Regions from separate parts of the Azospirillum argentinense genome, predicted to be linked through region 1. Evidence: predicted binding sites of a transcription regulator. Region 1 holds the regulator's gene; each other region holds the start of a gene.

Evidence for each region. The regulator LexA, encoded in region 1, represses DNA repair genes until DNA is damaged. The targets are predictions, from matches to a motif close to ATGTTCTANTTTGGTTC.
Region 2: a site for LexA is predicted at 2,780-2,796, ahead of ABAZ39_RS11810 (S24 family peptidase). Genes of this name have one in related genera too.
Region 3: a site for LexA is predicted at 2,179-2,195, ahead of ABAZ39_RS24815 (putative DNA modification/repair radical SAM protein). Genes of this name have one in related genera too.

Annotation. Positions count from the first base shown of each region.
Region 1 is NZ_CP007793.1:1,668,834-1,673,171, reverse strand. It holds gene gltX (glutamate--tRNA ligase) at 1-316, opposite strand, end outside; gene ABAZ39_RS07955 (ComEC/Rec2 family competence protein) at 481-2,685, shown strand; gene lexA (transcriptional repressor LexA) at 2,711-3,409, opposite strand; gene ABAZ39_RS07945 (molybdopterin molybdotransferase MoeA) at 3,566-4,338, opposite strand, start outside.
Region 2 is NZ_CP007793.1:2,513,897-2,518,234, reverse strand. It holds gene ABAZ39_RS11825 (branched-chain amino acid aminotransferase) at 38-886, shown strand; gene ABAZ39_RS11820 (hypothetical protein) at 1,023-1,667, shown strand; gene ABAZ39_RS11815 (hypothetical protein) at 1,681-1,995, opposite strand; gene ABAZ39_RS11810 (S24 family peptidase) at 2,070-2,702, opposite strand; gene ABAZ39_RS11805 (hypothetical protein) at 2,899-3,264, shown strand; gene ABAZ39_RS11800 (hypothetical protein) at 3,261-3,704, shown strand; gene ABAZ39_RS36655 (hypothetical protein) at 3,791-4,192, shown strand; gene ABAZ39_RS11790 (portal protein) at 4,197-4,338, shown strand, end outside.
Region 3 is NZ_CP007795.1:537,008-541,345, reverse strand. It holds gene ABAZ39_RS24820 (UdgX family uracil-DNA binding protein) at 1-939, opposite strand, end outside; gene ABAZ39_RS24815 (putative DNA modification/repair radical SAM protein) at 942-2,156, opposite strand; gene ABAZ39_RS24810 (serine hydrolase domain-containing protein) at 2,304-3,362, shown strand; gene ABAZ39_RS24805 (ABC transporter permease) at 3,375-4,338, opposite strand, start outside.

The DNA.
Region 1 (4,338 bases):
CCAGCTCCTCGGGGCTCGCGTAGCAGTAATAGGCGCGGCCGGCGGCCAGCATCTGCTGCGCCACCTCGGCGTGGCGGTCCTTGCGGGCGAACTGGCTGACCGCGTCGCCGTCCCAGTCGAGGCCGAGCCAGGACAGGCCGTCGAGGATGGCGTCCACCGCCGCGTCCGTCGAGCGCTGGCGGTCGGTGTCCTCGATGCGCAGCAGATACGTGCCGCCGTTGCGTCGGGCGTACAGCCAGTTGAACAATGCGGTGCGGGCACCGCCGATGTGGAGAAAGCCGGTGGGCGACGGGGCGAAACGGGTGACGACGGTCATGGGAGGCTCAATTCCAGGTTCGGCGCTGCTACAGTGCTGCGGCGGCCGAGATGCGGCTGCTGCGGTGCGACTGCGGTGGTGCGGTGGTGTAACACATTAACGGCGCCGGAGGCATTTGCCTTGCGCGCATAGGCGACAGTATGGCCCACGGGGTTGAAGAGGGCATGGCCGGAGGTTTGACGGCGGAGGGCGATGCCGGTCCTGTCCGTCGCGGCGTCGGCGCGCGCCTTCTCGTTGCGGCTCTGGAATGCCTTGCCGCGGAACGGGAGCGCTGGGCGCTGTGGCTGCCCGTGGGGACCGGGGCGGGTGTGGCCCTGTATTTCGGCCTGCATGCCGAGCCGCCGCTCTGGCTGGGGCCGGGCGCCGTGGTCGGCTGTCTGGCTCTGCTGTGGCTGGTGCGGCGGCGTCTGGCGCCGGTCGTTCTGCTGCTGGGGCTGTTGAGCGTCGCTCTGGGTTTCGCGGCGGCGCAACTGCACAGCGTGGCTGCGATGGCGCCAATGCTGACGCGCGAGCTTGGACCGGTGCAGGTCACCGGGCGGGTGCTGGCGATCGAACGGCAGCCCACCGGCACGCGGTTGATGATCGGTGAACCGATGGTGGAGCGGCTGGCCCCGGAGGCGACGCCGGAGCGGGTCCGCCTGCATTTGCCGGCCAAGGTGACACCGCCGGAGGCCGGGACGGTGGTACGGCTGCGCGCCATGCTCCACCCGCCGGCCGCCCCGGCGGAGCCGGGAGCCTTCGACCTGCAGCGGCGCGCCTATTTCGAAGGCTTCGGCGCGGTCGGCTTCGTCATGGGCGCCCCCGTCGCCCAGGAGGCGCCGCCGCCCGACGGCTGGCGCCGGGTGACGGTGGCCTTTGAGCGGGCGCGCGCCGCCATCGCCGAGCGGGTGCGTGCCGTCGTGAGCGATTCCGCGGAGGCCAGCGTCACCGCCGCCCTGCTGAACGGCGACGCGGCGGCGATTCCGGGACCGATGATGGACGCCTTCCGCGACAGCGGTCTGGCGCACCTCCTGTCCATTTCCGGCCTGCATGTGGGCATCGCCGCGGGGATCGTCTTCTGGGTGGTGCGGGCGCTGCTGGCGCTGGTTCCCTGGGTGGCGCTGCGCTGGCCGATCAAGAAGATCGCGGCGCTGGCCGGCATCCTGTCAGCCATCCTCTATACGCTGCTGGTGGGGGCGCCCTTGCCGACGCTGCGGTCGGTGCTGATGACCGGTCTGGTCATGGGAGCGGTGATCGCCGATCGGTCGCCGATCAGCATGCGGCTGGTCGCCTTCGCCGGCATCGTCACCGTCCTCTATGACCCGGAGGGGATGCTGGGGCCGAGCTTCCAGATGTCCTTCGCGGCGGTCGTCGCCCTGATCGCCGCCTTCGAACGCTTCACGCCCTGGGTGGTGCGGCGGCGGCGCGACATGGGCTGGCTCGGCAAGGGCGCCATGGCGCTGGGCGGCATCGCCTTTTCCAGCGTGGTGGCGACCGTCGCGACGACGCCTTACGGGCTCTACCATTTCCAGCAGGTCGCCTTTTACGGTGTGCTGTCCAACATGGTGGCGATTCCCATCACGACGGTGTGGATCATGCCCTTCAGCCTGTTGTCCTACCTGCTGCTGCCCTTCGGGCTGGAGGGGCCGGCGGTGACGGCGATGAGCTGGGGCGTCCGGCTGGTCATCGAGACGGCGGAGCGGACCGCGGCGCTGCCCGGAGCGACGGCGTTCCTTCCGGCCATGCCGGACGCCGCCATAGCGGCGGTCACGCTGGGCGGGCTGTGGCTGGCCATCTGGACAAGACGCTGGCGCTGGCTGGGGCTGGTGGCCTTGGCCGGCGGGCTGCTCGCCCCGGCCGTCGCGCCGCGGCCCGACATTCTGGTGTCGGAGGACGGAAAACTGATGGCCGTGCGCGGCGCGGACGGAATTCTCAGCCTGTCCACCGCCAGCGACGGGCGGGTCGCCAACACGTGGAGGCGGCGCGACGGCATGGAGAAGCCGGAGGAGAAAGCCGGTCAGGATGTCTGGCCGCTCGCCGGGGTCAGCCTGGACGGGCGGCTGCGCTGCGACGCTCTGGGATGCCTTTATCGAGCGCAGGGAAAGACGGTAGCGCTGCTGCGCCAGCCGGATGCCTTGCCGCAGGATTGCGCGGTGGCCGATGCGGTGGTGACCGCGACCCCGTCGCGCGGGTGTCGGGCGCCGCTGGTCATCGACCGTTGGCAACTGCGGCGGGAGGGCGCGCACACGCTCACCCTGTCGGACAAGGGCATCCGGGTGGAAAGCGTGCGTGGTTGGCGCGGTGACCGCCCTTGGACGATGGGAGGAAGGACAATGGGAGGAAGGACGGCGGCCGGCAAGCTGACCGATGGAAGGACCGGGGCGCGCTGAGCCGCCGCCCCGGCGCGTCCTGCCGTCAGTACTTGCGCACCAGACCGACGAGGCGGCCCTGCACCCGAACGCGGTCGGCGCCGAAGATGCGGGTCTCATAGGCGGCGTTGGCGGGTTCGAGCGCCACGGTGTTGCCCTTGCGGCGCAGGCGCTTCAGCGTGACCTCGGCGTCGTCGACCAGGGCGACGACGATCGAGCCATTGTCCGCGCTGTCGCAGCGCTGGATGACCACCGTGTCATGGTCGAGGATGCCGGCCTCCACCATGGAGTCGCCGGCGACTTCCAGCGCGTAGTGGTCGCCCATGCCGAGCATGGCGGCGGGAACGTCCACGAAGGCGGAACCGTCGCGCAACGCCTCGATGGGCGTGCCCGCGGCGATCCGGCCGTAGAGCGGCAACTGCACGGATTCGGACGCCGGGTTCGCCTCACGTCCCGCGAAGCTGAAGTCGCCCTTGATGACGTTGGGCTCGAACTTGGCGCGCGGCGGCCGGGTGCGGGCGGTCTCCAGCCCCTCCGGCAGGCGCAGCACCTCCAGCGCGCGGGCGCGGTGGGGCAGGCGGCGGATGAAGCCGCGCTCCTCCAGCCCCGTGATGAGGCGGTGGATGCCCGACTTGGACTTCAGGTTGAGAGCGTCCTTCATTTCGTCGAAGGAAGGGGACACACCGCCCTGTCCGAGCCGCTCGTTGATGAAAAGCAGCAATTCATGCTGCTTGCGCGTGAGCATTTGTGCCTCCCGGCCGGTTCCGCACTAGATATGGAACAAAAGCAAAACGTTCCATCTTGTTCTAGTTTGGTTCTTAACCCCCGTCAAGCCCTACGGATGAAATCAATCGCAAATCGACGGACAGGACTCCCAAATGGATTTCCCGTGCGGAACGGATTAAAGCGACAGGACACCGCCGCTCAGCGGGATCACCGTCACGCGGTCGCCCACAGCGGCGGCGGTTGCCTGCGGCTCGCGGACGATCAGGGCGTCGGCCCGGGCCAGCCGGGACATCATCGCGCTGTCCTGGCGCGGGAAGGGCGTAGCGATGGGCTCGCCGTCCGTCCCGGTGGACAGGGTGGCGCGCATGAAGTCGGTGCGGTCGTCGTTGGCCTTTAGCGGCGCGCCGAGCCGCGCCGCGAGCGTGGTGTTCTCGGCGGGCAACCCCTGGAGACGGCGAAGGACGGGCACCAGGAACAGCAGGGCGGCCACCCCGGTGGACACCGGATTGCCGGGCAGGCCGAGCAGCGGCACGCCGCTCGCCGTCCCGAAAATCAACGGTTTGCCGGGCTTCATGGCGACGCGGTAGAAGTCCAGCGACAGCCCGCCCAGCACGTCGCGCACATGATCGTGCTCGCCTTGCGAGGCGCCGCCGGTGGTCACCAGCAGGTCGCAGCCGGCCGCCCCGGCGGCCATGGCGGCGAGATGCTCCGGATCGTCCTTGGCCACGCCGAGATTGTGGGCGACGCCGCCCTGGCTGGCGACCAGCGCGCAGAGGCCGAGCGCGTTGGAGCTGACGATCTGGCTCGGTCCCAGCGGATCGCCGGGCAGGGCGATCTCGTCCCCGGTGGCGAGCACGGCGACCCGCGGTCGGCGGTGGACGCGCAGCCAAGGCAGGTTGGCCGCGGCGGCCAGGGCGACGTCGCGGGCGGTGAGCAGCCGTCCCTTGG
Region 2 (4,338 bases), 850 kb from region 1:
GGATAGAACCAACCCGAAGCCAAAAAGGGAGAAGATCATGGGCAGCACGGCCGGTCAGGCGTTGAGCTACATCCAGGGCGAATGGATCGCGGGGAACCCCGCCATCGTCGGCCCGATGACTCACGCGCTCTGGCTGTCTTCGGTCGTCTTCGATGGCGCCCGCGCGTTCCAGGGCGTGGCCCCCGACCTCGACCGCCACTGTGCCCGTGTCGTGCGCTCCGCCCAGGTGATGGGCCTCGCCCCCATGCTGACCGCCGGCGAGATCGAGGAGCTGTGCTGGGACGGCATCCGCCGCTTCCCCAAGGAGGCCGAGCTGTACATCCGGCCCATGTTCTACGCGGAGGAGGGATTCGTCGCGCCCGACGCCGAGAGCACGCGCTTCGTCCTGTCGGTCTACGAGGCGCCGCTGCCCAGCGTCGCGGGCTTCACCGCCTGCCTGTCCAGCCGCCGCCGCCCGGTGCCGGACATGGCGCCGACCGAGGCCAAGGCCGCCTGCCTTTACCCCAACGCCGGGCTGGCGCTGAAGGAGGCGCGGGAGCGCGGCTTCGACAACGCCATCATGCTCGACCCCATCGGCAGCGTGGCGGAGTTCGCGACGGCCAACCTGTTCATCGCCAAGGACGGGGTGGTGCGCACGCCGGTGCACAACGGGACCTTCCTCAACGGCATCACCCGCCAGCGCGTGATCGCCCTGCTGCGCGACGACGGCGTGGCGGTGGAGGAGGCCACCCTGAGCCCCCGCGACGTGCTGGAGGCGGATGAGGTCTTCTCGACCGGCAATTACGCGAAGGTGGTGCCGGTCACCCGCGTCGAGGAGCGCGCCTTGCAACCCGGCCCCCTGGCGGCGCGCGCGCGCGGGCTCTATTGGGAGTTCGCCTTCCGCTGATCCGCTTCGGCTGACTCGGAATGCCGGTTTTCGGGCGGTATGCGGCCCGAAAGCCGGCTTGATAGATGGCCGGTTCCGCGGCATGATTCCTCCCAAGCGGTGAATCGGTCCGTCGAAGGACGCTGTCGGGGGGGAGATGATGCAATTCCGCGAACGCCGCCGCGTGATCCAGGTGATCCGCACCGTCTACGATCCGGACCTGAAGCGCGGTCGGTCGGAACTGGTCGGGAAGATCGACAAGGCCGCGCCCGTGGTCACCGACAGGCTTCAGAAAAGCTGCACGCCGGAGGAGTTGTCGGAGATCCTCACCTATCTGGACGACCGCCACAACCGCCTGCGCAACGAGGCGGTGCGCGCCGGGGCGGAAACCCTGCCGGCCCAGATGCGGGAGGCGGCGGAGTATTTCCGCACCCACCGTGACGACGACGCGCGGGCCTTCGCGACGGAAATCCGCTTGGCGTGGGAGGATTTGAAGACGGCCTTGCGTGAGGCCGGCTTTTCAAAGAGCAAGGTGCTGAAGAAGGCCGTCGACCGGGACAAGGCCCCAGAGAAGGCCCCAGAGAAAGCCGCTGAGAAGAAGGCCACGGCGAAGACGGAGGCGCCGACGCCATCCGTGTCTTTGACCGTGGACGGCGCGGCCGAGCCGGCGGCCGCACCGTCCCCCGCGGCACCGGTTCGCAAACCGCGCGCAAGGAAGGCGCGGACCGCGCCCGCCACTGCCGTGGCCGCTGAGGGGACGTCCTCCGACTCCGGCAGTGCCGGCTCCTCTCCCGCCGCCTGACGGTCGGATCGAGTCAACTGCCTTCGCGGATCAGCGCGCTGGCGGCGTTGCGGTGGTGAGTCAGTGCGCCGGTGAGGCGGGACAGCCAGGCATCGCCGCCCGTGCGGTCTGCGGGCAGGGAGCGGCGCCGTTGCGCGGAGCCCCGGCGGGCCTCGGCGGCCAGCCGGTCGTGCAGGCGAAGAGCGGCGGCGCGGGCGAGGGCGGCGTGACGCTCCGCCCCCTCCAGAAGCGCCGTCCGCACCGCGCTGCGGGGCGGTGCGTCGTCGTGGCGGCGTTCAAGCTCTTCCAGAAGGGATGAACGCCGAGGCGTTCCGCAGAGTCCGGTCATGGCCGGACGATAAGCTCTTCCGATGACGCAGTAAGGGATATTTGTCCTAGGACAGAGTGCCGCAGGGCTGACGCTTACTGGCTCGCCCAGACGATGCGGGCCATCCAGGCGACTTCGGCGCGCGGGATGCTGCGGTCCGGGTGGGCGCGGTTGATGGAAATCAGCTCGATCTTGGTGGCGGTTTCGCGAAGGAGTTGCTTCGCCATCACCTCGCCGCCCTTGGTGCGGACGACGACACGGTCGTTGCGCCGGATCTGTGCGGCAGGCGAGACGATGATGGTGTCGCCGTCGCGGTAGACGGGGTCCATGCTGTCCCCGGCGATCTCCAGAGCGTAGGCGTGGGGATCTCCGATGCTGGGAAACAGAAGCTCGTCCCAGCCCACACCCGAGGGAAAGCCGGCGTCGTCGAAGAAACCCGCGTTGCCCGCCTGCGCATAGCCGATGACCGGCACCCGCTGGAGCGAGCCGGCGCCCGCGGCATCGCCGACGAGGCTGACGAACTCCGACAGCGACGCGCCGGTCGCCTCCAGAACCTTGGACACGCTCTCCGTCGAGGGCCAGCGGAGCTTGCCGTCGCCGGTGGTCCGCTTGCTCTTGTTGAAGGTCGTCGGGTCCAGCCCCGCGCGCCGCGCGAGTCCGGAAGCCGACAGCCCGTGCTGGGCCGCGAGGCGGTCGATCGCCCGCCAAATGTCCGCATGTTTGAGCATGGGAGGATAATCACATAAACGAACCAGCCCGTCCCTAGGAACCTATTCATATTTTCCTTGACGAAGGACTTTAATCAGTACATAACGTGAACATGTGTTCGCCAGCCGCGCGTGCCGCGGCCCATCCGGCGCTCCGCCCGAGAGCGAAGCTGCGCCCGCGAACCCAGAAGCTGCAATTTCCAGGGAGACCTCACGCATGGTCCAGCACCGCAACACGTTCATGGTTCTGTCCGACGCCGCCGGGGAACCGTTCGGCAGCGCGGAGGAGGCGTGGTTCTGGTCGGTCCAGGCGCAGGACGCCAAGGCCGCCGGCGCGCGCATCGCCGCCGGTCGCGGGCTGATCCAGCGCCCGTGCGAGCCCGGCGACGTGCTGTGCGCGGTGGACCGGCTGTACCGCCGTCGCCTGCTGATCCGCGACCATCTGCACGTGCTGGTCCATTACGGGCGCCGCCTGATGGCGCCGGACCCGGCGCGTTACCGCGAGCAGCGCGCCCACACCCTGTGGCGGGAGGCGTTCGACCGGCTCCGCCCGGTGCTGCGCGAGAAGGGCATCGTTCAGTGAGCACGCCGCTGCCCCAGCCTTGCCAAGTGGAGTCCTGCCAAGTGGTGCCCTGCCGGGAGGGAGCGGACGCGCCGCGTGTCTGGGTGGTCTTCCGGGGCGAGGCGGAGCTGTGGTGGCTGCGTCTGCTGAAGCCGGGGTTCTGCCACTGCTTCGCGCTGCTGCACGATGGGCGCCACTGGGTGATCGTCGATCCGCTCTCGTCCTTCACCGACGTGTCGGTCCTCGATCTGCCCGCGGCCTTCGACCTGCCGGGCTGGTACCACGGGATGGGCATGGCGGTGACCCCGGCGACGGTGCGGCGCGGCCTGAATCGTCCGGCCCCCTGGGCTCCCTTCACCTGCGTCGAGGCGATCAAGCGCCTGCTGGGGCTGCACGCGCCCGGCATCGTGACGCCCTGGCAGCTCTACCGGCATCTGGCGAGGCCCGTCCCCGCGGCCTGATTCGCGCCGCCGCCGGCCCGTCCGCCTTCCCGACGCCCTTTCATGCAAGGGCCTGTTTTCGCATCACGGACAAGGACCCCTCGCCCATGGCGAACCTGTTCAAGGCGCCCCGGCCGGCGCCGCCGCCTGCGCCCGCGCCGGATCCTCAACCCACGCCGACGCCCGCCCCCGAGCCGGCGCCGGTGCCCGTGGCGGTCCCGGAGCCGGCTCCCGCCACGACGCCCTGGTGGAATGCGCCTCCGGACCCGCTTCCCGAACCCGCCGCCCCGGCGGTGGAGGCTTCCGCTCCCGTGGCCTCACCCGCCGGCGATCCGCCCGCCGCCGGCCCGGCTCCGGCGACGGAGGAGGAGAAGGACCCGGCCAAGGCCGCGGAGGCGCTGATCCAGCGGCGCAACCGGGGACGGGCGGGGACGGTCCAGACGTCCTGGCGGGGCGCGCTGGACGTCGGCGCGCTGGTGCCGCTGCGCAAGCGCCTGTTGGGGGAGTGAGGCCATGAAGGACACCACGCACGGCACTCCCCAAGGGGGCCGCAAGGGGGATGCCGCATCCACGTCGCCGAACGGGCCGGAGCGTCTGCTGGAGCGCTACCGGGCGGCGCGGGAGCGCCGGTCGGTCTGGGAAAGCCATTGGCAGG
Region 3 (4,338 bases), on a different replicon from region 1:
GATGGCGATGACCGCACCCTCCGGCCCCTCGCCCAGCACCGCCTGCGTCGCGCCCGGCACCAGCGGTTCGGAGCGTTGGATCAGGCGGTTCAGTTCGGCGAGGCTTTCCGGGGCCTGCCGGGCCATCGCCGCCACCGCCTTTTCGGGCATGCGGCGGCGCGGGATGGCGGCCTCCGCCTCCAGCATCGCCTGAACGCGGGCGGGGGCGGAGCGGACCATGGCCGGGATGGCCGCCGTCTCCGGCATGTTGGCCCAGTATTTGCGCGGCATCTCCGCCCGCATGGCCGTCGGGTTGACCCGAGCGGGATTGAAGGTGCTCTCGTAATAGCGCAGCCAGCCCTCGGCGAAGCGGTCGTCGGCCAGGGAGTCCGGACGCTCCGTGGGCGGGCCGGTCATCAGGTGTTGGCGGTCCCAGTGCAACGAGCCCTTCGGCGTCAGGATCGTCCACACCATACTTTCGAAACGCTCGACGAAGAAGGGAGCGACCGCCTCGACGATGTGATGGTCGGGCTCGAACCACGCGACGTAACGTTCTCCGCCGTCCGGGTCCCGTAGGGCGCGGAAGCGCAGGAAAGCGTGCATCTTGTGGATGTCCCGGCGCACCGCTTTGTCGAGCCGCTCCAGCCGGTGCACCAGCGGGTCGGCGTGCTGGTCGAGCAGAGCCCGCTCACCGTTCAGCACCCGCCAGACCAGCCGGTAGAGCAGGGCGTAGCGTTCCGGATCGCCGTGGCAGACGACGGTTTCGATCAGTTGCCCGACCGCCTGGGGCAGGAAGACCGGGGCGCCGTTTTCGGAAGCGGGGGCTTCGTCGCCGAACAGCGACGGCGCGCCGACGCTCCACAGCACCTCGTCGGGCGCCGTCCGGGCGGCGGCGAGGCGGCGCACCGCCCGGCGGAAGCCGTCGAGGTCCGCCCCCTCCCGCAAGGTGATCGTGTGCATCGTCAGAACAGGCTCAGTTGACTGGACGGCGTGACCAAGCGCTGGCGCAGGTCCAGCCGGTCGGTCAGCCCGCCCACGGGATGGTAATCGGCGGCGATCAGGAAGGGGCGGGCGCGGCGCAGCCCGCTCGACAGCCTCCCCAGATCCTCCATGCGCAGGCGGGTGTGGCGGCGCGCCGACAGGATCTTGTCGACGGCGCGCGCACCCAGCCCCGGCACCCGCAACAGCATCTCGCGGTCGGCGCGGTTGACGTCGACCGGGAAGCGCTCCCGGTTCTTCAGCGCCCAGGCCAGCTTGGGGTCAATGCCGAGGTCGAGCATCCCACCCTCGCCGCCGGACGCGATCTCCTCCACCGTGAAGCCGTAGTAGCGCAGCAGCCAGTCGGCCTGGTACAGCCGGTTCTCCCGTTGCAGCGGCGGCGGCTTGACCGGCAGCACCGAACTGGCCTCCGGGATCGGGCTGAAGGCGGAATAATAGACGCGGCGCAGCCCGTAGCGCTGGTAGAGCGTGCCGCTGGTCTCCAGGACAGAGCGGTCGGTGGCGTCGTCGGCGCCGACGATCAACTGGGTGCTCTGGCCGGCGGGGGAGAAGCGGCGGCGTTCCTCCTTGGCCTCGACGATGCGCTCGTTGACCTGCCCCATCACCGCCTTGATGGTGCCGCCGTTCTTCTCCGGCGCGAAGGCCTTCAGGCTGTGGTCGGTGGGAAGTTCGAGGTTGATCGACAGACGGTCGGCCCACAGCCCGGCCTGCTCGATCAGCCAGGGGCTGGCTTCGGGAATGGTCTTCAGGTGGATGTAGCCGGCAAAGCCGTGGTCGCGCCGCAGCGTCCGCGCCACCAGCATCATCTGCTCCATCGTGTGGTCCGGCGAGCGGATGATGCCGGAGGACAGGAACAGCCCCTCGATGCAGTTGCGCTTGTAGAAGCCCAGCGTCAGGTCCACCACCTCCGCCACCGTGAAGCGGGCGCGGCGGACGTTGGAGGAGCGCCGGTTGATGCAGTACACGCAGTCGAACAGGCAGTGGTTGGTCAGCAGGATTTTCAGGAGCGAGACGCAGCGCCCGTCCGGCGTGTAGGCGTGGCAGATGCCGGCGCCGGTTGTCGAGCCCAGCCCCTCCTTGCCGCCGCTGCGCGGCTTGGCGCCGGACGAGGCGCAGGAGGCGTCGTATTTCGCCGCATCGGCCAAAATGCCGAGCTTCTCGATCAAGGCGTCGTCCATCGTCCCATCCCACGCTGCTTGTGTGTTCTTAATATGTTCTCATGAGGTGGAGAGGCAAGCGGCGAGTGCGGCGCTGGGTGGGACAAAGTCCGATCAGGGGCTCTGTGGCAATCTTGGATGGCAGCGAAGCGGGACCACATATCCGGGATGACCAACAATCCGCCGTTCCGGCTCGGCCGCCGTACCGTCCTCGCCGCCACCGTTGCCTCCCTCGGCTGTGCCCTGGCGCGCCCGCTGCTTGCCGCCCAACCCGTGGCCGGGGCCGCGTTCGACCCGGCCTTGCTGGACAGGGCGGTCAAACGGGCGGCGGGGCTCGACCAGATCCACGCGCTGGTCATCGGGCGGAACGGCGCGGTGGTGTCGGCGGAGGCCTTTCGGGGGCCGGCGGTGAACCGCGCCGTCAACGTCAAGTCGGTGTCCAAGACCATCGCCGCCTCGCTCGCCGGCATCGCCATCGACCGCGGGGTCCTGCGCGGCGTCGATGTCACCCTTGCCGAGGCGGCGCCGGGGCTGGTTCCGGCGGCCGTCGATCCGCGGGTGCGCCGGATCACCATCGCCGACCTTCTGACCATGCAGGCCGGTTTGGAGCCGACCTCCGGGCCGGGCTACGGCCGCTGGATCAACAGCCGCAATTGGGTTGTCGACGCGCTGCGCCGTCCCTTCGTCACCGAGCCGGGCGCGCGGATGCTTTACTCGACCGGGAGCTACCATTTGCTGGGTGCGGCGCTGTCCAGCGCGTCGGGGCGCAGCCTGCTGTCCCTGGCGCGGGACTGGCTGGGCGAGCCGCTGGGGATCGAGGTGCCGTCCTGGACGCGCGACCCACAGGGCTTCTATCTCGGCGGCAACAACATGGCGCTGTCGCCGCTCGACCTCTTCCGCTTCGGCGAGCTGTGGCGGCAGGGCGGGCAGTGGAACGGGCAGCCGGTCATCAGCGCCGCCTGGGTGCGGGATTCCTGGGTGCCGCGCACGCGCTCCCCCTTCTCCGGCGACGACTACGGGTACGGCTGGTTCCTCGCCAAGGCGAAGGGGCACCGCATCGCCTACGCGCGCGGCTATGGTGGGCAGATGCTTTATCTCGTGCCCGGCCTGGGGTTGACCGTCGTCGTCACCTCCGACCCCGGCCGGCCGGCGCGGTCGGACGGCCATGTCGGCCTTCTCAACGCCCTGCTGACCGACGCGATCATCCCGGCGGCGGAAATGGCCTGACCGGCCGGCGGGTCAGGCGGAGAGATCACCGCTGCGCAACCGCTGCATCACGTTCCGTCGCGGCAGCCAAGCCACCAGCACGGCCCCGACCGCCGCCATCGCGGCGACGGTGCCGAGGAAGGCGGCCAGGGGAACAGCGCCTCCGGGCAGGGGCGCGCCGTCGGCAAGGGTGGCGACCACTGCCGCGCCGCCGACCCAGCCGAGCGGCACCGCGACCGCGGCGACCGCGGCGCCCAGGATGGCGAACTCTAGCACCACCGCCTGGACCATGGAACGCCGTCCGACCCCGAGGGCGTGCAGGATTGCCATCTCGTGAAGCCGCCGCCGGGCGCTGCTGGCGATGGCGCCGAGAAGGACCACGGCCGCCGCGCCGAGGGCGACGGCGGACAGGCCGTCGAGAAGCCCGCGCACGCTTTGGACGGTCGAACCGAGCGTGTCCAGCACCGCCGACACGCGGATCGTGGGGGCTTGCGGGACTGCCTGCGCCACCGCCTCTTCCACTGTGGGGACCGCTTCGGGCGGTGACCAGACGGCGGCGACGAGGCTGTGCGGCGGCGGTTCGGGGAAGGGGGAGAGGAGCACCGGAAAATCCAGGTCGAGCCGCGTCCAGTCGATGCGCCGGAGGTTGGCGACCGTCGCGGTCACCGGCCCGCTCGCCAGGGCCAGCGTGAGACTGTCCCCCACCGCCAGCCCCAGCCGGCGAGCCACCTGCGCGTCCAGTGAGGCGAGCGGAGGGCCGGTATAGCCCTCCGGCCACCAACTCCCCGCGACGATCCGGTCGGTGGCGGCGGGGCGGTCGCGCCAGGACAGGCCGCGGTCGCCGCGCACCGCCCAGCCGACGGAGCGCGGGGCGTCCGCCTCGGTGATGGCGCCGCCGTTGAGACGGCTGATCCGGGCGTGCAGGAAGGGCGCCGTCTCGACCCGTCCGACGCCGGGCAGGGCGGACAGGCGCTCGCTCAAGCCGATGCCGTCCGGC